Regions from separate parts of the Streptomyces monticola genome, predicted to be linked through region 2. Evidence: riboswitches for the same ligand, from Rfam matches in the RefSeq annotation. Region 2 holds a riboswitch; the other holds the start of a gene.
The links. A riboswitch is a leader RNA that binds a small molecule or an ion and turns the genes downstream of it on or off. The one in region 2 is predicted to bind thiamine pyrophosphate.
Positions count from the first base shown of each region.

Region 1: it holds a riboswitch for thiamine pyrophosphate, as region 2 does, so the genes downstream of both, ACFQVC_RS31630 (thiamine ABC transporter substrate-binding protein) here and thiO (glycine oxidase ThiO) in region 2, are expected to answer to the same signal.

Region 1 is NZ_JBHTCF010000017.1:122,214-136,881, reverse strand. Features, by position in the region: gene whiG (RNA polymerase sigma factor WhiG) at 23-862, shown strand; gene ACFQVC_RS31670 (TetR/AcrR family transcriptional regulator) at 1,117-1,674, shown strand; gene ACFQVC_RS31665 (murein hydrolase activator EnvC family protein) at 1,814-2,428, opposite strand; gene rpsB (30S ribosomal protein S2) at 2,713-3,627, shown strand; gene tsf (translation elongation factor Ts) at 3,783-4,619, shown strand; gene pyrH (UMP kinase) at 4,803-5,558, shown strand; gene frr (ribosome recycling factor) at 5,708-6,265, shown strand; gene ACFQVC_RS31640 (phosphatidate cytidylyltransferase) at 6,265-7,383, shown strand; gene rlmN (dual-specificity RNA methyltransferase RlmN) at 7,465-8,571, shown strand; TPP riboswitch at 8,640-8,746, shown strand; gene ACFQVC_RS31630 (thiamine ABC transporter substrate-binding protein) at 8,743-9,834, shown strand; gene ACFQVC_RS31625 (ABC transporter permease) at 9,909-11,534, shown strand; gene ACFQVC_RS31620 (ABC transporter ATP-binding protein) at 11,535-12,557, shown strand; gene ACFQVC_RS31615 (maleylpyruvate isomerase family mycothiol-dependent enzyme) at 12,634-13,425, shown strand; gene ACFQVC_RS31610 (hypothetical protein) at 13,630-14,358, shown strand; gene ACFQVC_RS31605 (carotenoid oxygenase family protein) at 14,378-14,668, opposite strand, start outside.
Region 2 is NZ_JBHTCF010000019.1:107,474-122,141, forward strand. Features, by position in the region: gene pknB (Stk1 family PASTA domain-containing Ser/Thr kinase) at 1-373, opposite strand, end outside; gene ACFQVC_RS33545 (thiazole synthase) at 567-1,361, opposite strand; gene thiS (sulfur carrier protein ThiS) at 1,366-1,590, opposite strand; gene thiO (glycine oxidase ThiO) at 1,587-2,822, opposite strand; TPP riboswitch at 2,820-2,931, opposite strand; gene ACFQVC_RS33560 (NAD(P)/FAD-dependent oxidoreductase) at 3,107-4,321, shown strand; gene ACFQVC_RS33565 (Rv2175c family DNA-binding protein) at 4,603-4,968, shown strand; gene thiE (thiamine phosphate synthase) at 5,072-5,731, shown strand; gene metF (methylenetetrahydrofolate reductase [NAD(P)H]) at 5,914-6,837, shown strand; gene ACFQVC_RS33580 (hypothetical protein) at 6,895-7,752, shown strand; gene ACFQVC_RS33585 (phytoene desaturase family protein) at 7,905-9,386, opposite strand; gene ACFQVC_RS33590 (DUF4126 domain-containing protein) at 9,432-10,046, opposite strand; gene ACFQVC_RS33595 (TetR/AcrR family transcriptional regulator) at 10,484-11,098, opposite strand; gene ACFQVC_RS33600 (YhgE/Pip family protein) at 11,137-13,221, opposite strand; gene ACFQVC_RS33605 (ATP-binding cassette domain-containing protein) at 13,193-14,080, opposite strand; gene ACFQVC_RS33610 (SAV_6107 family HEPN domain-containing protein) at 14,311-14,668, shown strand, end outside.

The DNA of each region.
Region 1 (14,668 bases), on a different contig from region 2:
GCAGAACGGCTCAAGGCGACGAATGCCCCAGCACACCTCCGGGTCCGACCGGGCGGCGGCGGTTACTCCCGCCGCCCGTGACGGTGCGCGGCCGCCCGCACCCTCGTCGCTCGACGAGCTGTGGCGGTCGTACAAGGCGACGGGCGACGGACGGCTGCGCGAACAGCTGATCCTGCACTACTCGCCGCTGGTGAAATACGTCGCGGGCCGAGTCAGCGTGGGTCTGCCGCCCAACGTGGAACAGGCGGACTTCGTCTCCTCGGGAGTGTTCGGACTCATCGACGCCATCGAGAAGTTCGACATCCAGCGCGAGATCAAATTCGAGACCTACGCGATCACCCGCATCCGCGGCGCGATGATCGACGAACTGCGCGCCCTCGACTGGATCCCCCGCTCCGTCCGGCAGAAGGCACGCAACGTCGAGCGCGCCTACGCCACCCTCGAAGCCCAGCTCAGGCGCACCCCCTCCGAGACCGAAGTGGCCGCGGAGATGGGCATCGCCATCGAGGAACTCCACGCGGTCTTCAGCCAGTTGTCCCTCGCCAACGTCGTCGCCCTCGAAGAACTCCTGCACGTCGGCGGCGAAAGCGGCGACCGCCTCAGCCTCATGGACACCCTTGAGGACACCGCCGCCGAGAACCCCGTGGAGATCGCCGAGGACCGTGAGCTGCGCAGACTGCTCGCCCGGGCCATCAACACACTTCCGGAACGCGAGAAGACCGTAGTGACCCTCTACTACTACGAAGGGCTCACACTCGCCGAGATCGGCAATGTACTCGGCGTCACCGAGAGCCGCGTCAGCCAGATCCACACCAAGTCCGTACTGCAACTCAGAGCGAAGCTGGCAGGCTTCGGACGCTGAATCGGTCCTGCCACGGCAAGGCCGGACCCCATGCCCCGGCAGCGCACGGCACAGCACCACGGCGGGCAGCGCCCAGCGCCCCAGCCGATCCGCGCACCCCGCCCGAGACGCTCCCTCGAAGCCACCCCGGCCGCTCCTGCGCCCCCTGACCAGCACAGCTCAGCCCAACCGGTTCCCCTTGGTGCCCGAGCCGACTCCCGTGACAGGCGTCGGCTCCGTAAAGTGGAACCGTGCCAAGGATTCGAGCGGCCTCAGTGGCCGAGCACCGGTCGATGCAGCGCGGCGCCCTGCTGGACGCCGCGCGCTCCCTCCTGTCCGAAGGCGGTACGGAAGCGCTGACCTTCCCCGCCCTCGCCGAGCGCACAGGCCTCGCCAGATCCTCCGTCTACGAGTACTTCCGCTCCCGCGCCGCCGTCGTGGAAGAGCTCTGCGAGGTCGACTTCCCGGTCTGGGCGGCCGAGGTCGAGACGGCGATGGAGCAGGCCCAGGAACCCGAGGGCAAGGTCGAGGCGTACGTCCGCTCCCAGCTCGCCCTCGTCGGCGACCGGCGTCACCGCGCCGTGGTCGCCATCTCCTCCAGTGAGCTCGACGCCGGCGCCCGCGAGAAGATCCGCGCCGCGCACGGCGGCCTCGTCGCCATGATCGTCGAAGCCCTCGAAGCGCTCGGACATCAGCAGCCACGCATGGCGGCCATGCTGCTGCAGGGAGTCGTGGACGCGGCCGTGCGCCGGATCGAACTGGGAGCCGCAGAGGACCCCGGAGCGATCACGGACGCCGCGGTCCGCATGGCACTGCGGGGAGTACGGGGCTGAGGGGCTGGGGCCACGCTGCACTTCTGGGGGCCGCGCCGCACTTCTGACCAGGCTTTCCATTTCGCCTTCTGGGGCCCCACCCCCTCCCTCCCCCCCCACCCCCCTCCCGCCCCCTCCTCCACCCCGCCCTCTCCCTCCCTCACCCCATCTCAGGCACCCCGAATACCGGCAGGAGCCGGGATGGGCCGCGGCGCAGGAGCCAGGGGGGTAGCAGGGTGAGGGGGTTCAGGTAGGTCTTTGCTCTGCGCAGGCCCCAGTGGAGGCAGGGCTGTGTGCAGTGGAAGGGGCCGTCTTCCAGGGTGCCGAGAGGGTCGCCGGTGGTGACTCGGGTGCCCTTCTCGACCGTGGCCCGTACTGGTTCGTAGGTGGTGCGCAGGGGTGTGGTGCCGGTGCCGGTGTGGTCGACGGAGATCACGCCTCGGCCCGCGACCCGGCCGGCGAAGGTGACGCGTCCTGGTGCGGCTGCGCGTACGGGGCTGCCCGGGGGTGCGGCGAGGTCCACGCCGCGGTGGCCGGGGCCGTAGGCGGTCGCGGGGGGTCGCCAGGCGTGCAGGATGCGGGGTCTGCCGGGGGGTTCGGGGCCGACGGGCCAGGTGCGGTCGCCGGCTGGTGTGTGGGGGGCTTCGCGCGGGGGCGGGATTTTGTCGCGTGCGTTGATCTGCGGGGCGTGGCTGCTGTTTGCCGGTGTGGTGGCGGCGGCCAGGAGCAGGGCCGTGGCCAGGGCGTATGTGGTGGGGCGTGAGGGTTGGGGCATGGGGGAAGTCTTCCGGGCGGGGCTTTGGGGCGGGGATCATGGTCTGGATCTGTGGAGTACTGGCCGGTTGTGGATAGCGGCGTCACCCGGTGCCTCGCGGGTCCCGTACACTTCTTGTGGCGATCCGGGTCACCGGGTCGACTTCGCACGCCCCGACACCTGGCTGAAGAGCCGGTAGGTGTCAGCGCCCCTCGGTCCCGTACGGACGTCTTCGGACGGATGTCACGTGGCACGGCGCGCGCTGGGGTGTCAGGACATAACCGAGAACACCAAGGAGTACGGCCATGGCCGTCGTCACGATGCGGGAGCTGCTGGAAAGCGGCGTCCACTTCGGTCACCAGACCCGTCGTTGGAACCCGAAGATGAAGCGTTTCATCTTCACGGAGCGCAACGGCATTTACATCATCGACCTTCTCCAGTCGCTGTCGTACATCGACCGCGCCTACGAGTTCGTCAAGGAGACCGTCGCCCACGGCGGCACGGTCATGTTCGTCGGCACGAAGAAGCAGGCGCAGGAGGCCATCGCCGAGCAGGCCACCCGCGTCGGCATGCCCTACGTGAACCAGCGCTGGCTGGGCGGCATGCTCACCAACTTCTCGACCGTCTACAAGCGTCTGCAGCGCCTCAAGGAGCTTGAGCAGATCGACTTCGAGGACGTCGCCGCGTCGGGTCTCACCAAGAAGGAGCTTCTCGTGCTCTCGCGCGAGAAGGCCAAGCTGGAGAAGACCCTCGGTGGTATCCGCGAGATGCAGAAGGTGCCCAGCGCCGTCTGGATCGTGGACACCAAGAAGGAGCACATCGCGGTCGGCGAGGCCCGGAAGCTCAACATCCCGGTCGTCGCCATCCTCGACACCAACTGTGACCCCGACGAGGTCGACTACAAGATCCCGGGCAACGACGACGCGATCCGCTCCGTCACCCTGCTCACCCGTGTGATCGCCGACGCTGTCGCCGAGGGCCTCATCGCCCGCTCCGGTGGCGCCGGTGAGGGCAAGGGCGAGAAGGCCGCCGGCGAGCCGCTCGCCGAGTGGGAGCGCGACCTGCTCGAGGGCGAGAAGAAGGCGGAGGCCGAGAAGGCCGAGGCCGACAAGCCCGCCGAGGACGAGAAGCCGGCCGAGGCCGCCGCCGAGGCTCCGGCCGCTGAGGCGCCCGCCGCCGAGGCCCCTGCCGCTGAGGCTCCGGCCGCCGAGCAGGCCTGACCCGTCCGGACCCCTTCGCAGGGTCTCAGGTTCGGTAGTTGACGGCGGGGGCCGCAAAGCCCCCGCCGTTCACCCGTCACCGTAGATCTCCGGCCGCCCATCGCCCAGGCGGAGTCCAGGCGGCCGTCACAGACTTCAGAAAGATTCACTGAATCATGGCGAACTACACCGCCGCCGACGTCAAGAAGCTCCGGGAGCTCACCGGCGCCGGCATGATGGACTGCAAGAAGGCGCTCGACGAGGCCGAGGGCAACGTCGACAAGGCCGTCGAGGCGCTCCGCATCAAGGGCCAGAAGGGCGTCGCCAAGCGCGAGGGCCGTTCTGCCGAGAACGGCGCCGTGGTCTCGCTGATCGCCGACGACAACACCTCCGGTGTCATCGTCGAGCTGAAGTGCGAGACGGACTTCGTCGCCAAGGGTGACAAGTTCCAGGCCGTCGCCAACGCCCTTGCCGCGCACATCGCCGCCACCTCCCCGGCCGACCTCGAGGCGCTGCTCGCCTCCGAGATCGAGGCCGGCAAGACCGTGCAGGCGTACGTCGACGAGGCCAACGCCAACCTCGGCGAGAAGATCGTCCTGGACCGTTTCGCGCAGTTCTCCGGCGCCTACGTCTCCGCGTACATGCACCGCACCATGCCCGACCTGCCGCCGCAGATCGGTGTTCTGGTCGAGCTGGACCAGGCCAACGCCGAGGTCGCCAAGGGCATCGCGCAGCACATCGCCGCGTTCGCCCCGAAGTACCTGACCCGCGAGGACGTCCCGGCCGAGGTCGTGGAGTCCGAGCGTCGCGTCGCCGAGGAGACCACCCGCGCCGAGGGCAAGCCCGAGGCCGCGCTCCCGAAGATCGTCGAGGGTCGCGTCAACGCGTTCTTCAAGGACGCCACCCTTCTTGGCCAGCCCTACGCGCTGGACAACAAGAAGTCCGTCGAGCAGGTCCTCAAGGAGGCCGGTGTCACCCTGAAGCGCTTCTCGCGCATCAAGGTCGGCATCTGAGTCCGTACCGCGATCGACTCAAGACCCCGCTAGGGTCGACAGCAGCCGTCCGGGTACCGGATGAGTCCGCGTAACGCCGCGGACGCCGGGCGACCGCAGTTTTGACGAGGAGGCCATTGCCGCAGAGGGACGTAAGTACCCCCGGCAATGGCCTTCTTGTATGTGCACCACTAGGAGATCTTCATGACCAAGGCCGACCACAGCGACGACGGGAAAACGCCCGGCCGTTTTCTGCTGAAGCTCTCCGGCGAGGCTTTCGCCGGCGGCGGAGGCCTCGGCGTCGACCCCGATGTGGTGCATGCCATCGCCCGCGAGATCTCCGCCGTGGTGCGGGACGGCTGGCAGATCGCCGTTGTCATCGGCGGCGGCAACTTCTTCCGCGGCGCGGAGCTGCAGCAGCGCGGCATGGACCGGGCCCGCTCCGACTACATGGGCATGCTCGGCACGGTCATGAACTGCCTTGCCCTGCAGGACTTCCTGGAGAAGGAAGGCATCGACAGCCGCGTGCAGACCGCCATCACCATGGGCCAGGTCGCCGAGCCGTACATTCCCCTGCGCGCCGTGCGCCATCTGGAGAAGGGCCGCGTCGTCATCTTCGGCGCCGGTATGGGCATGCCGTACTTCTCCACCGACACCACCGCCGCGCAGCGCGCCCTGGAGATCGACGCCGAGGCGATGCTGATGGGCAAGAACGGCGTGGACGGCGTCTATGACTCCGACCCGAAGAAGAACCCCGACGCGGTGAAGTTCGACGCGCTGGAGTACGGCGAGGTCATCACCCGTGACCTCAAGGTCGCCGACATGACGGCGATCACGCTGTGCCGGGACAACAAGCTGCCCATTCTGGTCTTCGAGTTGCTCGCGGAGGGCAATATCGCCCGCGCGGTCAAGGGTGAGAAGATCGGCACTCTCGTGAGCGACCAGGGCACCCGGGCCTGACCCGCATCTCCCGGGGCAGGCCCGGGGGATGGACAATGTCCTGCCGGTCGGACACCGTGCAGGAAGAGACGCGACGCAGCCGGCGCCGAGCAGTTCCCTCCGGGATGTGCGGGCGCCCCCAGCCCACTCAAGACACGCAGGAGCAAGTGGTGATCGAAGAGACCCTCCTCGAGGCCGAGGAGAAGATGGAGAAGGCCGTCGTGGTCGCCAAGGAGGACTTCGCCGCGATCCGCACGGGGCGTGCGCACCCGGCGATGTTCAACAAGATCGTGGCCGACTACTACGGCGCGCTGACGCCGATCAACCAGCTGGCCTCGTTCTCGGTGCCCGAGCCGCGGATGGCCGTGGTGACCCCGTTCGACAAGAGCGCGCTGCGCAATATCGAGCAGGCGATCCGTGACTCCGACCTGGGCGTCAACCCGAGCAATGACGGCAGCATCATCCGAGTGACGTTCCCGGAGCTCACCGAGGAGCGCCGCCGGGACTACATCAAGGTCGCCAAGACCAAGGCCGAGGACTCCAAGATCTCGATCCGCTCCGTACGCCGTAAGGCTAAGGAGACCATCGACAAGGCCATCAAGGACGGCGACGTCGGCGAGGACGAGGGCCGTCGCGCCGAGAAGGAGCTCGACGACACCACCGCGAAGTACGTCGCGCAGGTGGACGAGCTGCTCAAGCACAAGGAAGCCGAGCTCCTCGAGGTCTGATGAACGACTCTTCCTGGGGGGCTCCGCCGCAGGCCGGCTACTGGGGACCGCCCGAGATGGGCCCTGTCCAGGGGCGCCCCCCGGCGGGTCCTGCCTACGATGAGGCCGATGCGCAGCAGACTCGCCCCATGCCCATCGTGCCCGAGGTGCCTGACACAGGTGGAGACGCTGCAGACCGCGACGACCGCGAGGCGGGGGCCGCTCGGCTGAGCGGCCCCTTGTTCCGCGATGAGATGTTGCAGGAGCCCATGGCAAGCCCGACACCTCAGGCCCCGCAGCCGGCCCCGCAGCCGCCTCAGAAGAAGCGCGCGGGCCGTGATCTGCGGGCGGCCATAGGGGTCGGTGTGGGACTCGGCGCGGTGATCATCGCGTCGTTGTTCATCGTCAAGGCGGTCTTCATCGGCGTCATAGCGGTCGCCGTGGTGGTCGGCCTGTGGGAGCTGACCTCGCGCCTGCAGGAGCGCAAGGGCATCAGGGCGCCGCTGGTTCCGCTCGCGGTGGGCGGTGCCGCGATGGTCGTCGCCGGCTATGTGCGCGGCGCCGAGGGCGCCTGGGTGGCGATGGCGCTGACCGCGCTCGCGGTCCTCGTGTGGCGGATGACCGAACCGCCCGAGGGCTATCTGAAGGACGTCACGGCGGGTGTGTTCGCCGCGTTCTACGTCCCGTTCCTCGCGACGTTCGTGGCGCTGATGCTGACCGCGGGCGACGGGGCGCAGCGGGTCCTCACCTTCCTGCTCCTGACGGTCGTCAGCGACACCGGTGCGTACGCGGTCGGCTGGCGCTTCGGCAAGCACAAGCTGGCGCCGCGGATCAGCCCCGGCAAGACCCGTGAGGGACTGCTCGGCGCGGTGTCCTTCGCGATGGTGGCGGGCGCGCTGTGCATGCAGTTCCTGATCGACGGTGGCTCCTGGTGGCAGGGGCTGCTGCTCGGTCTCGCGGTGGCGGCGAGCGCGACGCTCGGCGATCTCGGCGAGTCGATGATCAAGCGGGACCTGGGCATCAAGGACATGGGCACGCTGCTTCCGGGCCACGGCGGGATCATGGACCGCCTGGACTCGCTGCTGCCCACGGCACCGGTGGTATGGCTGCTCCTGGTGGTGTTTGTCGGCTCCGGCTGACCTGCGTTTTCTTACGGTGACGGGTCTGTTGTCCACAGGGCGGCGGGCCCGTCTTCGGATGTCTGCGACACTGGATGGGTTATGCCCAAGCCCGGAGAACTCACTTTCGTCGCGCCCCGCGGAGCCAAGAAGCCGCCGCGGCATCTCGCCGACCTCACGCCCGCCGAGCGCAAGGAAGCGGTGGCCGAGACCGGCGAGAAGCCGTTCCGTGCCAAGCAGCTCTCGCAGCACTACTTCGCGCGGTACGCGCACGACCCGGAGCAGTGGACCGACATCCCCGCCGGTTCGCGCGCCAAGCTGCAGGAAGCGCTCCTGCCCGATCTGATGTCGGTCGTACGGCACATCAGCTGTGACGACGACACCACCCGTAAGACGCTGTGGAAGCTGCACGACGGCACGCTCGTCGAGTCGGTGCTCATGCGCTACCCGGACCGGGTCACCATGTGTATCTCCTCGCAGGCCGGATGCGGGATGAACTGCCCGTTCTGCGCCACCGGGCAGGCCGGCCTCGACCGCAATCTGTCGACCGCGGAGATCGTCCACCAGATCGTGGACGGGATGCGCGCACTGCGCGACGGCGAAGTGCCGGGCGGGCCCGCGCGCCTTTCCAACATCGTGTTCATGGGCATGGGCGAGCCACTCGCCAACTACAACCGCGTCGTCGGTGCCATCCGCCGCCTCACCGACCCGGAGCCCGACGGCCTGGGCCTTTCGCAGCGCGGTATCACCGTCTCCACCGTGGGCCTGGTGCCCGCGATGCTGCGCCTCGCCGACGAGGGCTTCAAGTGCCGTCTCGCCGTGTCGCTGCACGCGCCCGACGACGAGCTGCGCGACACCCTCGTACCCGTCAATACGCGATGGAAGGTGCGGGAGGTCCTCGACGCCGCGTGGGAGTACGCGGAGAAGTCCGGCCGCCGTATCTCCATCGAGTACGCGCTGATCCGTGACATCAACGACCAGGCGTGGCGCGGTGACCGGCTCGGGCGGCTTCTCAAGGGCAAGCGCGTCCATGTGAACCTCATTCCGCTGAACCCGACGCCTGGCTCGAAGTGGACCGCGTCGCGGCCCGAGGACGAGAAGGCGTTCGTCGATGCCATCGCCGCCCACGGTGTGCCGGTGACCATCCGGGATACCCGTGGTCAGGAGATCGACGGGGCCTGCGGGCAGCTCGCCGCGTCCGAGCGGTGACGACCTGAAGGGGCACCCCGTGATGCGGGGTGCCGGTCACCTGTGCAGTACCGTGCATTCGTACAAATGAATTCCGACAGGGGAGCGCCACCAGGGCGCTGAGAGTGCGGCACCGCCGCAGACCCTCGGACCTGATCCGGGTCATACCGGCGTAGGGAGTCAGCACCAGTCATGAACAGCACCATTCGGCGTGCCTGCACGGCCGCGCTCTGCGGAGCCCTCGGCGTCCTCGTCCTCGCCGCCTGCGGCAGCGGCTCGGGATCGTCGTCCTCCGGCGGGGACTCCAAGACCGTCACGCTCGTCACCCACGAGTCCTTCAATGTGTCGCCGAAGGTCCTCAAGGACTTCGAGAAGCAGTCCGGTTACAAGGTCGACGTGCTCAAGAGCGGTGACGCGGGCGAGATCGTCAACAAGGCCGTGCTCTCCAAGGGCAACCCGCAGGGGGATGTCCTCTTCGGCGTCGACAACACGCTCCTGTCGCGGGCCCTCGACAACAACCTGTTCACGGCGTACGAGGCCAAGGGGCTCGACCGGGTCCCCGAGGACGTGCAGCTCGACGCGGGCAAGCACCGGGTCACGCCCGTCGACACCGGCGACATCTGCGTCAACTACGACAAGAAGTACTTCGCGGACAAGAAGCTCGCGCCGCCGAAGACCCTCGACGACCTGATCAAGCCCGAGTACAAGAACCTGTTGGTCACGGAGAACGCCGCGACATCCTCACCCGGGCTCGGCTTCCTCCTCGCCACCGCCGCGAAGTACGGCGACGAGGGCTGGCAGGACTACTGGAAGAAGCTGAAGGCCAACGGCGTCAAGGCCGTCGACGGCTGGGAGCAGGCCTACAACGAGGAGTTCTCCGGCTCCGCCGGCGGCAAGAAGGCCAAGGGCGACCGGCCGCTGGTCGTCTCCTACGCCTCCAGCCCGCCCGTCGAGGTCCTCTACGCCAAGCCGCAGCCCAAGGAGGCGCCCACCGGCGTCGCCACCGGCACCTGCTTCCAGCAGACCGAGTTCGCCGGACTGCTCGACGGCGCAAAGAACGAGAAGGGCGGCAAGGCCCTGATCGACTTCCTGATCTCCAAGAAGTTCCAGGACGACATGCCGCTCAACATGTTCGTCAAGCCGGTCGCCAAGGACGCCGAACTGCCCGAGCTGTTCACGAAGTTCGGCGTCACCGCCGACAAGCCGTACACCGTCGACCCCAAGAAGATCGCGGACCACCGTGAGGACTGGGTCAAGACGTGGCAGTCCCTGGTCCTGAAGTAGAAGTCCCGCCAAGGGAAGCGGAGGCCACCGCGCGGGCGGCGACGGCTCCCGCGCGGGACCTGCGCGGCAGCGCGGTGCGGCTCGGTCTGATGACCGTGCCCGTCGCGTTCTTCGCGCTGTTCTTCGCCTACCCCGTCGCGTCGATCGTCGCGCGCGGCCTGAAGGCGGACGGCGTCTGGCAGTGGGGGCGCCTCGCCGACGTCCTCACCGAACCCGGGATCCTGGACGTCCTGTGGTTCACCACCTGGCAGGCCCTCGCCTCCACCGGGCTCACCCTGCTGATCGCACTGCCCGGCGCATATGTCTTCGCGCGCTTCGAGTTCCCCGGCAAGCAGCTGCTGCGGGCCGTGGTGACCGTGCCGTTCGTGCTGCCCACCGTCGTCGTCGGCACCGCCTTCCTGGCGCTCCTCGGACGCGGCGGCGTCCTCGACGAGACATGGGGGGTGCGCCTGGACACCACGGTGTGGGCGATCCTGCTCGCCCATGTCTTCTTCAACTACGCCGTGGTCGTGCGCACCGTCGGCGGCCTGTGGTCCCAGCTCGACCCGCGTCAGGAAGAGGCCGCCCGGATGCTCGGCGCATCCCGGCTCACCGCCTGGCGCAAGGTGACCCTGCCCGCGCTCGGACCCGCCGTCGCGGCGGCCGCGCTGATGGTGTTCCTGTTCACCTTCACCTCCTTCGGCATCGTGCAGATCCTCGGCGGGCCCGCCTACTCCACCCTCGAAGTGGAGATCTACCGGCAGACCGCCCAGCTCCTCGCCCTGGACACCGCGGCCGTCCTCACCCTGGTGCAGTTCGCCGCCGTCGGCGCGATCCTCGCCGTGCACGCCTGGACCGTGCGCCGCCGAGAGAGCGCCCTGAAGCTCGTCGACGCCGCGCACACCGCGCGCCGTCCGCGCGGCACCGGCCAATGGGCGCTCCTGGGCGGGGTGCTGCTCACCGTCGTCCTGCTCGTGCTCGTGCCGCTCGGCGTGCTCGTCGAGCGCTCCCTGCACACCGCCGGCGGCTACGGCCTCGGCTACTTCCGGGCGCTGACCTCCGCCGACGGCGGCGCCTTCCTCGTACCGCCGATCGAGGCCATCGGAAACTCCCTGCAGTACGCGCTCGCCGCCACTGCCATCGCCCTCGTCATCGGCGCACTCGCCGCGGCCGCTCTCACCCGGCGGGCCGGACGTCTTGTGCGCGGCTTCGACGCGCTGCTGATGCTGCCCCTCGGCGTCTCCGCGGTCACCGTCGGCTTCGGGTTCCTGATCACCCTCGACAAGCCGCCGCTCGACCTGCGTTCCTCATGGATCCTGGTGCCGCTCGCCCAGGCCCTGGTCGGGGTGCCGTTCGTCGTCCGCACCATGCTGCCGGTGCTGCGCGCCGTGGACAGCCGGCTGCGTGAGGCCGCCGCCGTGCTCGGCGCCTCACCCTGGCGGGTGTGGCGCGAGGTCGATCTGCCGCTCGTACGGCGCGCGCTGCTGATCGCCGCCGGGTTCGCCTTCGCCGTCTCCCTCGGCGAGTTCGGGGCGACCGTGTTCATCGCGCGGCCCGACAACCCCACCCTGCCGGTCGCCGTGGCCACCCTGCTCGGCCGCGCCGGCGAGCTCAACTACGGGCAGGCCATGGCCCTTTCCACGATTCTGATGCTGGTGTGTGCGGTGTCCCTGCTGCTGCTCGAACGCATCCGCACCGACCGGACGACCGGGGAGTTCTAGATGCTGCGACTCGACGGAGTGAGCGTGCGGTTCGGGGCCCACGAGGCGCTGGCCGACGTCGATCTCGCCGTGGCCGAACACGAGATCGTCTGTGTGCTCGGGCCCAGCGGCAGCGGCAAGTCCACCCTCCTGCGGGCCGTCGCCGGACTGCAGGACACCGGCGCCGGGCGAATTCTGCTCGGCGGCCGCGACCAGGCCGGGGTGCCCGCGCACAAGCGGGGCGTGGGCCTGATGTTCCAGGACCACCAGCTGTTCCCGCAGCGCGACGTCGCCGGCAATGTGGCGTTCGGCCTGCGCATGCACGGCGTATCCCGCTCCGAACAGGACGCACGTGTACGGGAGTTGCTCGACCTCGTGGGCCTGCCAGGCGCCGGGCGGCGGGCCGTGGCCTCGCTCTCCGGCGGCGAACAGCAGCGCGTCGCGCTCGCCCGTGCCCTCGCGCCCCGGCCCCGGCTGCTGATGCTGGACGAGCCCCTCGGCCAGCTCGACCGGTCCCTGCGCGAACGGCTCGTCGTCGAACTGCGGGAACTCTTCGGCGAGCTGGGGACGACGGTGCTGGCCGTCACCCACGACCAGGGCGAGGCCTTCGCGCTCGCCGACCGCGTCGTCGTCATGCGGGACGGGCGGATCGCCCAGTCCGGTACGCCCCTCGACGTGTGGCAGCGGCCGGCCGACGAGTTCGTGGCCCGCTTCCTCGGCTTCGACAACGTGGTGCCCGCGACGGTCAGCGGCGAAGTCGCCGACACCGCCTGGGGCAAGGTGCCGGTGCCCGCCGGATCGGCGCAGGGCACCGGCTGCGTCCTGGTGCGGCCCGCCGGAGTACGGCTCGTCACCGCCGACGAAGGGCTCGCCTGCACCGTCGCGGGACGTACCTTCCGCGGCACCCACGTCGCCGTACACCTGCAGCCCGACGAGCCGTCGGCGCCCCGCCTGGAAGCGGCCTGCTCGCTGCGGGACGCGCCGGATGCGGGGGACGCGGTGGGAGTGGCCTTCGACGCGGCGGATGTCGTCGTCCTCGGCTGACCCGGCCCACGGCGGTCCCCGGGCGGCCGGAAAAATCCCGGTGCCGCCCGCCCGCCCCGTCGCTTACGGTGCCGATATGACGGCACTTGACCACGCGCGCTACTGCGACGAAATCGTCGAGCAGACCCGGCTGTTGAGGCAGCACATCGCCGGCGCCGACCTGACCGCGACGGTCCCCACGTGCCCCGACTGGAGCCTGCGCGAACTCGCCGTGCACGTCGGCGGCGCACACCGCTGGGTGCTGCACATCGTGGCCACGAAGGCCACCGAAGCCGTACCGCAGGAACAGGTACCGGACTTCACCGGACCCGACAACGACGACCCCGCGGCCCTCGACGGCTGGCTCGCCGACGGCGCCGAGCGCACCGCGGACGCGCTGCGCGCCGCCGGACCCGAGGCCGAGGTGTGGACCTGGGCGTGGGAGCGTACCGCCGGATTCTGGGCCCGTCGCATGACCCACGAGACGGTCGTGCACCGGGCGGACGCGGCGCTCACGGCCGGCGCCGCCTACGACGTCGAGCCCGAGGTGGCTGCGGATGCCATCGACGAATGGCTGCAGATCGTGCGCCATGTGCAGCAGGCCCACCCCTTTGACAACGCGAACGAACTGCGCGGCGACGGCCGCACCCTCCATCTGCACGCCACCGACACCGCACCCGGCCTCAACGCCGAGTGGCTGATCGAACTCGGCGCGGACGGAGTGCGCTGGCGCCGCGGCCACGAGAAGGCGACCGTCGCCCTGCGCGGCCCGCTCACCGACGTCCTCAACGTCTTCTACCGCCGTCTGCCCGCCGACAGTGACCGCGTGGAGGTCCTGGGGGAGCGGGAGTTGCTCGACTTCTGGCTGGAGCGGGCGAGCTTCGGATAGCGACCGGTCCACAGGCGGCACCCCCGCCCACAGGCGGCCCCGCCCGTCCACAGGCGGCCCCGCCCGTCCACAGGCGGTACCCCCACCCTCCGACGGCGCCTGTTTCGGGGAGAGCCTGTGAGGGTTGGTACGGCGTCCCTCGGGGTGGCATTGACCCCGTTGATAACTTGTCCCTACATATTTCGTACCGCCCACGGGGGATCCATGAGCCAGCCCTGGCAACCCGCTTCTCAGCCGCAGCAGCCACAGCCGCCGCAGCCGGCGAGCGGCAACCCGTACGCCCAGTCGTCGCCGGATGCCGGGGCCGGCGCGCCGCCGCCCATGCCGCCGCAGCCGCCGGCCGGCCCGCCCGGCCCGCCGCCCGGCGCCCCGGGGGTGCCGCCGCAGCAGGGGTTCCCCGGACAGGCACCGCCCCAGCAGCCGTTCCCGGGGCAGCCCGCACCGGCGCCCGGCATGCAGCCGCAGCCGTATCCGTACCAGGTCCCGCAGTCCGGCGGCGGCAGCCCGGTCGGGGCGTTCTTCCTCGGCCTTCTGGTCTCGTTCGTGATCTCGCTGATCTACGGCGGCCTGATGTTCGCCACGTACAAGGACCAGTCGGAGTCGACCGCCACGACCCTGTACCTGGTCCACGCGGTCATCAACGGCGCCGCGGTCGGCGCCGTGGCGGGGCTCGTGGGCCGGCGCAGCAGCGGCGCGCACATCTCGGCGGGCATCGTCGCGGCCCTCGGCGCGTTCTTCGGCTACACCAACGCGCTGATGATGGTCCAGATGGACATCGCCGGGAGCGATGTCTACTACCTGCTCCGGGAGCGGCCCTTCTTCCCCGCCGAGGCCTGGTGGCACATCGGTGACGGGCCCCTCGCCCTGCTCGGACTCGTCCTCGGCGGCGCCGCCGGCTGGGGCCTCGCCAAGCTCATCGGCTCGCGCCGCTGAGAGCGGGCGGATCCGGCAACTACGGCAGCTGTGGCACCCAACTCCCGTGGAAGCCGAGCGGCACCCGTCCCGGCAGGTGTACGCGGGCCACGGGCTCGCCGTCGAAGTCCTGGGCGGCCAGGATCAGCAGATCGCTCGCGCCGCGCCGGGGGTTGTGGACGTAGGCGAGGGTGTAGCCGTCGTCCTCGGCGGCGTCGGTCGCGGACGGCACGAACACCGGCTCGCCGGCGGCCGCGTCCCGCTCCAGGTGGTGCACCCGCGAAGTGCCGTTCCGCAGATCGTGCTTGATGAGGGCGCTGCTGAACGCCCG
Region 2 (14,668 bases):
CCGGCTCCAGGATGTCGAGTGCGGCCCGCGGCTGCAGCGCCCCGCGCTCTCTCAGAACGTCGCGCAGGGTGCACCCCGCGACGTACTCCATCGCGAGATAGACATACGCGCCGTCGGCACCCTGGTCGTAGACCCCGACCACATTGGGGTGCGAGAGGCGGGCGACCGACTTGGCCTCGCGGATGAAGCGCTCCACGAACGAGACGTCCGCCGCCAGCGTCGGGTGCATCACCTTGAGCGCGAGCACGCGGTCGAGGCGGGTGTCCACGGCCCGGTAGACCGTGGCCATCCCGCCGACCGCTACGCGTGCGTCGATGCGATAGCGGCCGTCGAGCACCTGCCCGACGAGCGGGTCCTGAAGGGTCGTGTCCACGCGGAGAGTCTACGAGCGACCACGGACAGCCCTTACCGTCCGGGGGAATCCGGGGCCGGACTGCAGCAGAGCTGTGACCCCGGGTTCCGCCGGTCGGTATGGGTTCTTGTGGCCGGTGCGGGGCGGGCGTGCGGCTGCTCGTTGGTTGTGGTCCCGCCCAACCGCCCGGCCGCCCAACCGCCCGGCCGCCCGGTCAGAAGGCCGGGCGCTCCGGGTCGAGCCGTGCCATGCCCTCGGTGGGCGAGGACGCCTCCGCGAAGTGCCGGCGCGGGATGCGTCCCGCCCGGTGGGCGAGACGGCCCGCCTCGACCGCGTGCCGCATCGCCTCCGCCATGAGCACCGGCTCCTGCGCCCGCGTCACCGCCGAGGCCAGCATCACCGCCGAGCACCCCAGCTCCATGGCGAGCGACACATCGGACGCCGTGCCCGCACCCGCGTCCAGAATCACCGGCACGCGCGCGTGCTCCACGATCAGCTGGAAGTTGTGCGGATTGCGGATGCCGAGGCCCGAGCCGATGGGGGAGCCGAGCGGCATGATCGCCGCACAGCCCGCGTCCTCCAGCTTCCGCGCGAGCACCGGGTCGTCATTGGTGTACGGAAGGACCGTGAAACCGTCGTCGACCAGCGTCTCGGCGGCCTCCAGGGTCTCGATCGGATCGGGCAGGAGGGTGCGCTCGTCGGCGATGACCTCCACCTTGATCAGGTCGGTACCCAGCGCTTCGCGCGCGAGGCGGGCGGTCAGTACGGCCTCGCCCGCGGTGAAGCAGCCCGCGGTGTTGGGCAGCACCTCGATGCCGAGCTTGCTCAGGACGGAGAGCACCGAGCCCTTCACACCCGGGTCGAGCCGGCGCATCGCGACCGTGGTGAGCTCGGTGCCGGACGTGGCAAGGGAGCGCTCCAGGACATCGAGGCTGGGTGCGCCTCCGGTGCCCATGATCAGGCGGGACGAGTAGGACGTACCGCCGATGACCAGAGGGTCGTCTGCCATGGGGTCAGCCTCCTTGGACGGCGGTGAGGATCTCGACACGGTCCCCGTCACGCAGCGCTGTGCGCGGCCACTCACCGCGCGGGACGACGGTTTCGTTGACGGCGGCGGCCACTCCAGAGGGGGCGGTACTGAAACCCGCCACTAGAGCGTCGAGTGTGGTGCCGGCCGCGAGGGAGCGGGGCTCGCCGTTGACGGACAGGGACACGGAAGCGGTGGCTGCGGTGCTCATACGGGCTGCTCCTCGAGGACGCTGAAGCGCTTCGGCGTGAACGGGCGGGCGTCCTCCGGGAGTTCACCGCTGGTCAGGGCGTGCGCCATCGCGTCGCCGGTGATCGGGGTGAGCAGCACGCCGTTGCGGTAGTGGCCGGTGGCCAGATGCAGGCCCGGCAGCCTGGTCGGCCCGAGCAGGGGGGCGTTGTCGGGGGAGCCGGGGCGCAGACCCGCCCGGGTCTCGGTGAGCGGAAGTTCGGTGATCCCGGGCACCAGCTCATGGGCGTCCCGCAGCAGCTCGTAGACGCCGCCCGCGGTGACCGTGGTGTCCCAGCCGAGCTCCTCGCTGGTGGCCCCGACGACCAGCTCGCCGTTCTCGCGCGGCACCAGGTACACATGGCTGCCGCGGACCACGGCCCGCACGGTCCGGCTCAGGAACGGCGCGTACGCCTTCGGCACGGTCAGGCGCAGGACCTGGCCCTTGACGGGGCGCACCGGCGGTATGACGTCGGCGGGGACCCCGGCGAGCTCGCCGCTGAGGCTGCCGGCGGCCAGAACGACCTGCCCGGCGCTGAGCTCGGTGCCGTCGCGCAGCACGGCGCCGCGGGCCCGGTCACGCGCCACCCTGAGGCGGTCGGCCCAGGTCCGGTGGAAGACCACGCCGGCCCGCTCGCACGCCGTCACCAGGGCCCTGGCCAGGCGCCGCGGGTCGACCTGGTGGTCGCCGTCGACGCGCAGGCCGCCGCGTACGCCGGGGGCGAGCATCGGCTCCAGGCGGCGGCACTCGCGCCCGGACAGCCACTCGGACGCGAGCCCCGACTGGCTTTGCAGGGCGTGCAGTTCACGAAGGTGGGCGCGGTCGTCGGCGTCCAGGGCGACGGCCAGGGTGCCGCACGCGCGGTAGCCGAGTTCCTGGCCGGTCGCCTCTTCGAGCTCAGCGGCGAACTCCGGATAACGCCGCGCGGAGGCGAGGTTGAGGGCGAGCAGGCCCTGCTCGCCGTAGTGCAGTTCGGTGACGGCGGCGAGCATGCCCGCGGCGACCTGCGCGGCGCCGCCGCCCGGCTCGGGGTCGACGACCGCGGTGGACAGGCCGCGCTGCGCCGCCCGCCAGGCCGTGACCAGGCCGATGATGCCGCCGCCGAGCACGAGTACGTCCGGTGCGCCCGCGACGTCCGGTGTGCTCGCGATGTCCGGTGTGCTCGCGACGACCGGTGCGCCCGCGTCGGACCTCGGTGGTGTGCGTGGATGCATGGGCTTCCAGCCCCTCCCTTCGCCGGCATGACCCGGATCAGGTTCGTACGGTCGGAGGCGCTGAGCCTCCCTCTCAGCCCGGTGCTTCCGGGCTCCCGCGAGTGGTCTACGTCGGCCACCCTAGCCCTTGGCCCCTGATCACTTGAAGGGAGCCGCCGGGGTGCCCTGTCCGGCGTACGGACCGCGCTCACGTGCCGGACGCCGACGGCACTGTGCAGCACATCACTACGCGATCTTCACCAGGACCAGTACCTGACAGATCGTCACGTGCTTATGGTGACCGGGTGAGCGAGCAGAGGCAGCAAGAGCAGCGCGTCGTCATCGTCGGCGCGGGAATGGCCGGGGTGCAGACCGCCGTGGCGCTGCGGGAGCAGGGCTTCACGGGCGCGGTCACCCTCATCGGCGCCGAACCGCACCAGCCCTACGACAGGCCGCCGCTGTCCAAGGCCGTGCTGCTCGGCAAGGCCGAAGGGTCCGCGTTCGACGTCGACTTCGAGCAGCTCGGCGTACACCTGCGCCTGGGCGAAGAGGTCACGGGGCTGCGCCCGGAAGCGCATGAACTCGACATCGCGCGGGGGCCGGTCGGCTACGACGTCCTGGTGCTCGCCACCGGCGCCGAACCCCTGCACCTGCCGGGTGCCGAAGGGGTCCCCGGCGTGCACCTGCTGCGCACCCTGGACGACGCGGAACGCCTGCGGCCCGTGCTCGCCGAACAGCACGACATCGTGGTCGTCGGGGCCGGCTGGATCGGCGCCGAGTTCGCCACCGCCGCGCGCGAGGCGGGCTGTGCGGTCACCGTCGTGGAGGCCGCGGGTCGGCCTCTCGCCGGGGCACTGCCCGCCGAGGTCGCCGCACCCATGGCGCAGTGGTACGCGGACTCGGGGGCGGAACTCCGTACCCACGCGCGCGTGCAGCGGATCGAACCCGGTGCCGTGGTGCTCGACGACGGCACCCGGCTGCCCGCGGGCGCCGTCGTGGTCGGTATCGGCGCCCGCCCCGCGACGCGCTGGCTCGACGGCTCGGGCATCGAGACGGGCCCGGACGGCGCTGTCGTCGCGGACCGGAGCCTGCGCACCTCTGCGCCCGACGTCTACGCGGTCGGCGACTGCGCCTCCTTCCCCTCGGAGCGCTATGGGCAGCGCCTTCTCGTCCACCACTGGGACAACGCCCTGCAGGGGCCCCGCGCGGTGGCGGCCAACATCATCGGCGAGGAGCCGACGGCGTACGACCCCGTGCCCTACTTCTGGTCCGAGCAGTTCGGGCGCTTCGTGCAGTACGCCGGCCACCACTCGGCCGCGGACACCGTGATCTGGCGCGGCGACCCGGCCACCCCCGCCTGGTCGGTGTGCTGGCTCCGGGACGGCGCACTGGTGGCGCTGCTCGCGGTGGGGCGGCCGCGGGACCTCGCGCAGGGACGGCGGCTGATCGAGTCCGCGACGCGGCTCGACCCCGAGCGGGTGGCGGACCCGGCGGTCCCGCTGAAGTCGGCGAAGACCTGACGGGGGCGAGGGCCTGAAGTCGGCGGGGAGCTGGCGGCGGCGAGGAGCTGCGGCGAGGAGCTGACGGCGGGAAAGCGCCGAGGCCGCGAAGGCCCGACGGCGGGCCCGTACCGCTGACGGCAGGTGCACGTCACTGCGTTCCGTACCGCCGACAGCACCGCCCTCCGTACCGCCGAATCACGCCCTGACGTGCGCGATCGTCGCATTCTGCCGGGTATGTCACCCCGCGGCGGGGGAGCGCCGGGTACCGACTGTCAGTCCGGGATGGCACGCTTGTCCTTGTGACCGAGATTGACGCAAAGATCGATGCTCTCGTCCCCGCCTGGCTCAACCTCCCCGAGATCGCCGAACGGTTCGGCGTCGAGGTGACGCGCGTGCGACAGCTCGTCAAGGAAGGCCAGCTGATCGCCGTGCGCCGCGGTGAGAACAGGGCGCTGCATGTGCCCGCCGCCTTCATCGACGGCGAGAAGATCGTCAAGGGCCTCAGCGGCACCTTGACGCTCCTGCGGGACGACGGCTTCTCCGACGAAGAGATGCTCGAGTGGCTCTTCACCTCCGACCCGACCCTGCCCGGCACCCCGGCGCAGGCCCTGAGCGAGAATCGCGGCACGGAAGTGAAGCGCCGAGCCCAGGCGCTCGCCGTCTGACCTGACACCGGACGCCCGTCGTCCGGCCGACAACCGACGGCGTACGGACCGGGGCCCCGCAAGCCCCGGCCCGTACGCCACCGACAAACGGGGGGATCGCTCCATGCCTGCGACGGACCGCGCACCGCGCGCCCTGCTGGCCGACGCCCGGCTCTATCTGTGCACCGACGCGCGCAAGCGCCAGGGCGACCTGCCCGAGTTTCTCGACGCGGTGCTCGCGGGCGGCGTCGACATCGTGCAGCTGCGCGACAAGGGCATGGAGGCCGGTGAGGAGCTGGAGCACCTCGAGGTGTTCGCCGACGCCTGCAAGCGGCACGGCAAGCTGCTCGCGGTGAACGACCGGGCGGATGTCGCCCACGCCATCGGCGCCGACGTCCTCCACCTCGGCCAGGGCGATCTGCCCGTGCCCGCGGCCCGCGCCGTTCTGGGCCGTGAAGTCCTCATCGGCCGCTCCACCCACGCCGAGTCCGAGGCGGCGGCCGCCGCCGTCCAGGAAGGCGTGGACTACTTCTGCACGGGCCCCTGCTGGCCCACCCCCACCAAGCCGGGCCGGCACGCCCCCGGACTCGACCTGGTGCGGTACACCGCCGGACTCGGCACCGACCGGCCCTGGTTCGCGATCGGCGGGATCGACGCGGACCGCCTGGACGACGTCCTCGAGGCGGGCGCGCGCCGTGTCGTCGTCGTCCGCGCCCTCACGGAAGCGGACGATCCGGCAGCAGCGGCGGCGTACTTCGCCAAGCGCCTGCGTGAAGCGGCGTAACCGAAAGCGGAGAAGCGAAAAGCGGCGCAGCCAAGAAGCGGCTTGATCGAAGCGGCGCAATAGCGAGGTTGTGACTGCTTTGGGGTGCACGGGTGTCCGAAGGGTGGACAACAAACGGTCATAGCGGGCAAATGTCCCGGCCGTGGTTGGGGTGCCACCACCCCGCTGACTAACCTGCGGGTATGGCCCTAGGCACTGCTTCCACCAGGATGGATCGCGCACGCACCGTGCGCGACATGCTCGCGACCGGCAAGACCACGTTCTCATTCGAGTTCTTCGCGCCGAAATCCGAGAAGGGCGAGCGGAGCCTGTGGGACTCGCTGCGCCGGATCGAGGCGGTCGCGCCCGACTTCATCTCCGTCACCTACGGCGCGGGCGGCTCCACCCGCGCGGGCACGGTGAAGGAGGCCCAGCGGGTCGTCGCCGACACGACGCTCACCCCCGTCGCCCACCTCACCGCGGTCAGCCACTCCATCGCCGAACTGCGCAACATCATCGGCCAGTACGCCGACGCCGGGATCCGGAACATCCTCGCGGTCCGCGGTGACCCGCCGGGCGACCCCATGGGCGAGTGGGTCCCGCACCCGCAGGGACTGACCTACGCCGCCGACCTGGTCCGCCTGATCAAGGAGTCCGGCGACTTCTGTGTCGGCGTCGCGGCGTTCCCCGAGATGCATCCGCGCTCCGCCGACTGGGACAGCGACATCCGGTACTTCGTGGACAAGTGCCGCGCGGGTGCCGACTACGCGATCACGCAGATGTTCTTCGACCCGGAGGCCTATCTGCGCCTGCGCGACCGGGTCGTGGCCGCCGGCTGCGAGACCCCGGTCATCCCCGAGGTCATGCCGCTGACCAGCGTCAAGCAGCTGACCCGGTTCGCGGAGCTCAGCAACGCCGCCTTCCCGCAGGACGTGAAAGAGCGGATCCTCACAGCCAAAGACGATCCGGCGGCTGTACGCTCCATTGGCATCGAGTTCGCGACGGAGTTCAGCGCGCGGCTGCTGTCCGAAGGAGTGCCCGGTCTGCACTTCATTACGATGAACAACTCCACGGCGACGCTGGAAATCTACGAGAATCTGGGCCTGCACGACCTACAGCAGGCCTGACACTCAGGCCGCGGCCGTGCCCGAACGGGGCGCGCGGGCCGTAGGAGAGGGGCGTACATGGGCTGGACGGTCCTCTACATCGCGTTCGGAATCGTCGCGCTGTGGCTGCTCGGCGAGGTCCTGCTGCAGTACAAGGCACGGCTTCGCTGGCGGCTGCTCGCGTTCGTCGGATTCATCGGCGTGGTCCTCGGAGTGCTGCTGCCGTCGATCTGGGTCATCGGGATCGGCGCGGCCACCTTCGCCGTCGGCCAGACCTATGTGACGCTCTCGTTCCGCCGGGGCTTCTCCACGGGCTGGGCCATCGGCGGCAGCCCCGGCGCGAGCCGCCGCCGCAAGACGAAGGGGCTCGCCGCCCAGGACCCGACCCTCGAGGTCTCGGACCTGGAGTACGACGCGGGATACGGACCCGAACAGGCCCAGGAGTTCGCCGCCGCGCCCCCGCAGCCCCAGCAGTCCCCGGTGTACGCGCCGGAGCCGATGCCGGACGACACCATGCAGTACGGCGTCTACACCGACTCCGCCGCGTACCCGCCGCCCGCTGCCGCGCCCGCAGGCGTCGGCGACCCGGGCTACGACACCTATGCCGCGGCCGGATACGACCAGCAGTCCTACGGCTACGACACGGGCCAGCAGCAGTACGCCGCCTACTCCGACCCGTACATCGGCACACAGGCCGGATACGGCGACTACGACGGCTACGCGGGTCAGCAGGGCTACGACACCGGTTACCAGGACCCGTACGCCGCCGCCCCCTACCCGGGTGAGACCCCGCCCGGTGGAGTCTGGGTGCCGCAGCAGCGCACCGGCGACGACTACCTGGGCGGCGGTGAACTGCCGCCCGAGCAGCCCTATCCGCACCAGGGCCAGAACGGCTACGACACGGGCTACAACGAGCAGCAGCCCTACCGCTACTGACCGATACCGACCAGCTGTTGATCGCCGTCGCTGCAGCTCGGCTGCCGTACTACCGCTCAGCTGCTGATCGCGTACCGGTCAACTCGGCTTGAAGCCAACTCGGCATACGGCCAACTCGGCATACAGGGGCCGGAGTTCCGCGCAGCGCTCACTCACTGTGAGCCCCGGAACTCCGGCCCTTCCACGATCAGTCCGGCCGTCAGGGCCCCCGACATTCCGGAGTGCGGCAGTCCGCCGCCGGGGTGTGCCAGGGCGCCGACCAGATAGAGCCCGGGCAGCCGGGTCGCGTTCGACGGGTACAGAAAACGCTCCCCGCCGCCCGGGAGAGCCGGGTGCGCGGCGGCGTGGGGCGGCCCGCCGGGGATCTCCCGCCAGAGGATCCGCTCACGAAGGCCGGGGACCGCCGACTCGGCGGCGGCGGTCAGCTGGTCCGCGTACGCCTCCGTCAGGGCGCCGTCGGCCAGCACCTCCTTCGCCGGTGCCACCGCGCTGAGCACCGCCGACTCGTGCCCGGCGTCGGGCACCAACGCCGGATCGCAGGGGCGCAGGACCGTGACCGTCGGCCGCAGCCCGGCGCCCGGACCGGTGGCCAGGGAGTCCAGCTCCGCCTTGCGGTCGGCCGGGTGCACCACGCTCTGGTGCACCGCCCCGGGCTCCGGGGCGCCGCGCAGCGCGAGCAGGACCGTGAACCGGGCACCACGGCCCGCCGCGTCCTCAGCCGGGCGGACATCGCCCTCGGCCTGGAGCCGGTGCGAGGTGAGCTGCCGCAACCGCGCCGGGTCGACACCCGCCACCACGTGATCGGTCTCGAACAGTGTCCCGTCGGCCAGCTCGACCCCGGCGGCGCGGCCGTCCTTCTCGATGACGGAGGTGACCTCCGCGCCGAAGGTGAACTCCACCTTCCGGGCCAGGCAGCGCTCGTACACCGCGCGGGCCAACTCGCGTATTCCGCCGCGCACATACCACGTGCCGAAGGCCTGCTCCATGTACGGCAGGACGGCCGCGGCCGCAGGTGCGGTGCGCGGGTCGAGGCCGTGCGCGAGCAGGGCGCTCTCCACCAGGGCGACCAGTCGTGGCTCGGCCAGCTCGCGGCGGGTCACATCGGCGAACGTCGGCGGCCGGCGCCGCAGCAGACCGCTCCTGCGGACCGCGGGGTACGGGTCGCGCTCGGCGAGCACCTGCCAGTTCGGCCACAGGGGCTCTTCCAGGAGCGGGCGGCGCGAGCGGTCCCAGGCCTCCCGCGCGCGGTTGATGAACGCGCTCCAGCTCTGCCCCGCGGGGGCGCCAAGGGCCGTGTCCAGGGCCTCGACCGCGCCCGCGCGTGAGGCGTTGGGCAGTGCGACAGAGGTGCCGTCCGCGAAGACATGGCGCACCGCCGGGTCGACCTGGACGAGCTCGACGCACTCTTCCAGGGGCTGCTTGCCGGTCTTGATGAACAGGTCGCGGTAGACAGCGGGCAGGGGGAGCAGGCCAGGACCCGTGTCGAAGGAGAAGCCCTTACGCTCGAAGCGGCCCACCTCGCCGCCATAGGTCTCCGCGCGCTCGAACACCGCCACCCGGTGGCCCGCGACAGCCAGCCGCGCAGCGGCCGCCATCGCGCCCATCCCGGCGCCGATCACCGCAATACGTGCCATGCCAGGGACTTTATCGGCCCCCACTGACAGCCCCGCCGCTGCGGGTCAGCCGGGCGGCCCGCCGACCCGCTCCGCCAGCCGTTTCTCCTCGCGGCGCTGCGCCCGGCGGCGCAGGAAGCGGCGGATGCGGTGGGCCACGAAGAGCAGCAGCACCAGGCCGATCAGCAGCAGCACGCCCGCGATGATCGCGGCGGCCTCGGGATAGAACATCGCGAACGACAGGACGCCGCCGACGCCCAGGTCCTCGGCCGTGCTCACGATGAAGTTGCTGAACGGCTCGGGCGAGGTGTTGACCGCCATCCGTGTCCCGGCCTTCACGGCATGGCTGGCGAGGGCGGTCGAGCCGCCGAGCGCGCCTGCCGCCAGGTCGTCGAGCGAGCCGCTCTGCCCGGCGAGCAGTGCCCCGACCACCGCTCCCGACACCGGCCTGATCACGGTGTGCACCGCGTCCCAGACCGAGTCCACGTACGGGATCTTGTCGGCCACCGCCTCACACAGGAACAGCGCTCCTGCGACGCACATCACATCGGTGCGCTGCAGCGACTCGGGCACTTCGTCGGTCAGCCCGGTCGCGCCGAAGACGCCGAGCAGCAGCACCACCGCGTACGCGTTGATTCCGCTGGCCCAGCCGCTGGTGAAGACGAGGGGGAGTACGGACACGGACGCGATCGTAACCAGACGCAATCCGGCCGGCCTGGGGATGAGTGCGTATGCCTGAGTATCCGTACCTAGAGAGTGAGATGAGTAGTTGCGCGGATGGGCTGCGACCTGCGCGGACGGAAGAGTGGAGACCACGGAAGGGGCGCAGCGCCGGAACCGCCGACACGGGGCGGCGGAGTCGGCGCGGCACCCCGGACGGAACGGGGGCACGACGGGGGAAGCGCCGGTTCCGTGAGGCTCGGGGGGATCGAGCCTCACGGACCGGCGCGTTCGTCTGTGCGGACCCCAGGGCGGGGCGCGGAACGCCCCCCAGGCGAGGACGCCCTCTGTGGGCCCGCCGAGGAACGCCCTCCCGGCGGGAACGCCTTCGACGCGAGAACCGCCTTCGACGCGAGAACCGCCTTTGCGCGAGAACCGCGTCTGCGCGAGAACCGCCTCTACGCGCGCGTGCCGCTGACCCGCCCCTGCAGCAGCCGGGACAGCGCCGAGTGGACGTCGTCGATCGACCGCTCCGGCTGGAACGCCTGCCAGTCGAGCGCGGCCACCAGGACCATGCCCACGAGGGCGGCAGCGGTGAGCGGGATATCGATCTCATCGCTCAACTCGCCCGCCGCGACACCTTCCCGCAGGACGTCCTCCACCACGGCCACGGCCTGCTGCCTGACCACCATCAAGGTGGACTGCCAGGCCCTGTTGGTGCGCCACAGCTCGGCCACATAGAGCTGGGTGAAGGCCGGATAGGAGTCGATGAAGACGAGCCCGGCCCGGATCATCGCGTCCAGGGCGTCCACGTTGCTGCCGCCGCGCTCCGCCGTCTTCCGGGCGGCTTCCTGGAGCGAGGCGGTGAGCAGTCCCACGCCGTGGCGCAGCAGTTCCTCGAAGAGTTCGGCCTTGCTGGCGAAGTTGTAGTAAACCGTGCCCTTCGCGACGCCGGCCCGCTCCGCGATCTCGTCGACCGTGGTCGCGGAGAAGCCCTTCTCGGCGATGAGCGTGACCGCCGCTTCGTAGAGCTTGGCGCGGGTGGCCTGCCGACGTGTGCTGCTGCTTTCCATGCCCCTGATTCTCACAGGTCGAGGAGTGCTCACCGGACTCACAGGCTCAGTTCCGGATGCAGCCGGTCCAGGGTCCACACCTGCTTGCGCCGCGCGGAGACCGCGGTCAGCGCGAGCGCGCCCAGGGTGAAGGCGGTGAGCACCGCACAGGCCTGCCACACCGGCCCGAGACCGCCGCCGGTGATCAGCCGGCGCAGTGCGTCGACGACGTAACTCATCGGCAGGAACGGGTGGATGGCGCTGAAGAAGGACGGGCTCGTCTGCACCGGATAGGTGCCGCCCGCCGACGTCAGCTGCAGCATCAGGACCGCGAGGACGAGGATCCGGCCCGCGGCGCCGAAGCGGGCGTTCAGCCATTGCACGATCGCCGCGAAACACCCGGTGACCAGGATGAGGAAGCCGACGGTCCCGGCTGCCCGTGCCATCTCGAGGCCGAGCCCCCAGTGCAGTACCGACATCAGCGCGGCGGTCTGCAGCGCTCCGAGGGACGCCACCGGGAGCCAGCCCGCGAGGGCGATACGCCAGGCGGAGGCGCCCGCCGCGAGGGCCCGCCGGTTGAGCGGCTGGATCAGCATGTACGCGACCATGGCGCCGACCCACAGGGACAGCGGGATGAAGTAGGGCGCGAATCCGGTGCCGTAGTTCGGCGCCTTGTGCATCGACTGCGCGGCCAGCTGAACGGGGTCCGCCATGACCTCGGTGCGCTGGTCGCGGTCCTTGGCGTCGTAGTCGGGGATCTTCTCGACCCCGTCGTGCAGCCCGCCGGCCAGTTCCCCGGAGCCGTCGACGAGCTTGAACATGCCGCCGTTGAGGTCCTTGGCGCCGCTCTTGAGCCGGCCCACACCGCTGTCCAGGTCGGTCGAGCCGGCCTTGGCGCTGTTCAGGCCGGTGTGCAGCTGACCCGCGCCCTTGGCGACGTCCTTTGCGCCGCGATTCAGCTTGTTGATCTTGCTGACGGCGTCGTTCAGGTCCTCGTCGAGGTGCGGGGCCTTCGCGGCGAGGTCGTCGGCCTGCTTCTGCAGCTTCTTCAGATGGCCGTCCAGGGCGGCGACATCACCGTCGTAGTCCTGGACGATCTTGTTGAGGTCCCCGGCGATCCGCGCGGTGGTGGCGGCCACGTCCTTGGCCTTCTTCAGTACGGGGCAGCCGGGGCCCGGCAGGGGCGCCTGCTCGCAGCTCGTCGCATACGCCGCGTTCGCCTCGTCGGAGACCCTGCGGGAGTCCTCCGCGGCGTCGGGCGCCTCCTTGACCAGGGTTCCGAGGTGCCTGCGGACGACCGCCGTCGAGTCCGACACGAGCCGCGCGGTGTCGCCGATGGTCTGCCCGTTGTCCTTGAGGAACGGCCGGACCTTGTCCGCGGTGGCGTTCACCTTGTCGGCGAGCGCCTGGGTGCCGTCCGCGACCTGGCCCGCGCCCGCTTCGAGCTTGCCTGCGCCCTGGTCGAGGCGTGTGATCCCGCCGGCCAGCTTTCCGCTGCCGTCCTTGGCGTCCTTCAGACCGTCGGCCAGCTCCTTGGAGCCCTTCTTCGCCTTGTCGGCCCCGTCCTTGAGCTTGTCCGCGCCCTCGGCCGCCTTCTTGGTCTTGCCGTGAATGTCGGAGAAGGAGATGAAGATCTTGTCGAGGAAGGAGCGGGAGGCGTTGGTCGACGCGGCCGAGCGCACCTCGGAGAAGACCGTCCGGGAGATCTGCCCGACGATGTAGTTGTTGGCGTCGTTGGTCCGCACCTGCAGAGCGCTGGTCTCCGGGGTGTCACCCGAGCTGGAGGCGATCTGCTCGCTGAAGTCCGACGGCATGGTCAGGGACAGGTAGTACGTGCCGTCCTCGACGCCCTTACGTGCTTCCTCGGCGCTCACCTCGTGCCACTGGAAGCTCTTGCTGTCCCGCAGCCCCTCCGTGATCGAGTCGCCCGCGTCGACCTTCTTGCCGGCCGCCGTGGCGCCCTTGTCGTCATTGACGAGCGCCACGGGGATCTTGTCGAGCCGGCCGTACGGGTCCCAGAACGACCACAGGTAGAGAGCCCCGTACAGCAGCGGAAGCAGCAGCAGTGCGACGAGTGCCGCCCGCGGCAGCTTGCCCCTGCCGAACCGCCTGAGCTCAAGCGCGGCCAGTTTCGGCGAGCGCATCCGCCGCCCCCTTCGTGTCGTCCCCGGCGGCCTTCTCGTCGCCGGCCTTCTCGTCTCCGGACTTGTCCTCGCCGGACCTGTCGTCGCCGGTGGTGTCTTCTTCGGCCGTCTTCTCGTCGGCCGTCTTTTCGTCGGCCGTCGCCGTGTCGGGCTTCGGCGCGGTGGAGACCACGACGGCTCCCTCGGGCGCCTCGCTGCACACCGCCACGACCGTGACGCCGCCGTCGGCGACCGACCGCAGCAGCGCCCACGCCTCGGCCCGCTCCGCGTCCGACAGCTTCAGGTCCACGTCGTCGACGCCGAGGAGCCGCGGCCCGCCGATGAGCGCGAGCGCCACGGACAGGCGCAGCGCCTCAAGGCGTTCGAGGTCGCGCACGGAGGTGCGCGGACCCTTCGGCAGCGCGTCCAGATCGAGGCCGGCCGCTTCGAGGGCCGCGTCGATACGCTGACGAGCCGCCGCCTTCCGCTCGGCCCGCGGGCGCAGCAGCGAGCGCAGCGCTCCGCCGAACCGGCGCTGCAGCAGGGCGCGTTCGTGCAGATGCTCCCGGACGGTCAGGGCCGGATCGAGATCGGTCACCCCCGGCACAGGGCCGAGCGCGCTGATACGGCGCACGGCGGCCATCTGCTTGGGCAGCCGCATCCGGCCCACGGCCGCGTGGCCCTCGGTCGGCCGCATCCGGCCGGTGAGTGCGAGCAGCAGGCAGGTGCGGCCCGTACCGGACGGGCCCTCGACGGCGATCAGGGCGCCGGGCCCGGCGTCGATGCCGACGTCGCGGAACGCCCACCCGCGCGGCCCCTTGAGGCCGAAGCCAGTGGCGCTGACGGATATGCCGTGGGGTGCCCCGTGCGGGCTGTCCACAGACCTTCCCCCTCTTTTTGAACTGACCGGTCAGTGCAGAAACAGTATGCCGTGCCCGCCGCGAGCCGTGTCCACCACCCCTCCAACTCCGTTCCGGTTCCCATTCGCGCAGCCGCAACCGAACCTCTGATCGAAGCAAAAGTGCAGGTCAGGGCCGATTGTCAGTGGCGTACTTCACGATGGGGTCATACGGCCACTGCGCGCCGTCACACGACGACAGGAGGTTCGTCATGGCCAGTTCTTCCGCAGCCGCCGCCCGCCGGCGCCGCGCCACCGGCCCTGCCCCCTCACTGAACGGTCCGGCGAGCGACATCCACCCCGTGATCCGCCGCGCGACGGCCCCGCCCGCCGCGCTCGATCTGCTCGCCCAGGCCCGCGCGGGCCTTGACGAGGCAGCCACCCTGGAAACGCCCAACGAACGCTATGCCGCCGCCCACTTGGCCGCCCTGCGCACCGCGGCCGCAGTGCTCGCCGCCCGCGGCCGCCCGGAGGCCAGTCCGCGCAAGCGCCAGCGGATCAGGAGCGCCTGGGAGGTGCTCCCTGAGATAGCGCCCGAACTGACGGAGTGGAGCGCCCTGTTCGCCTCCG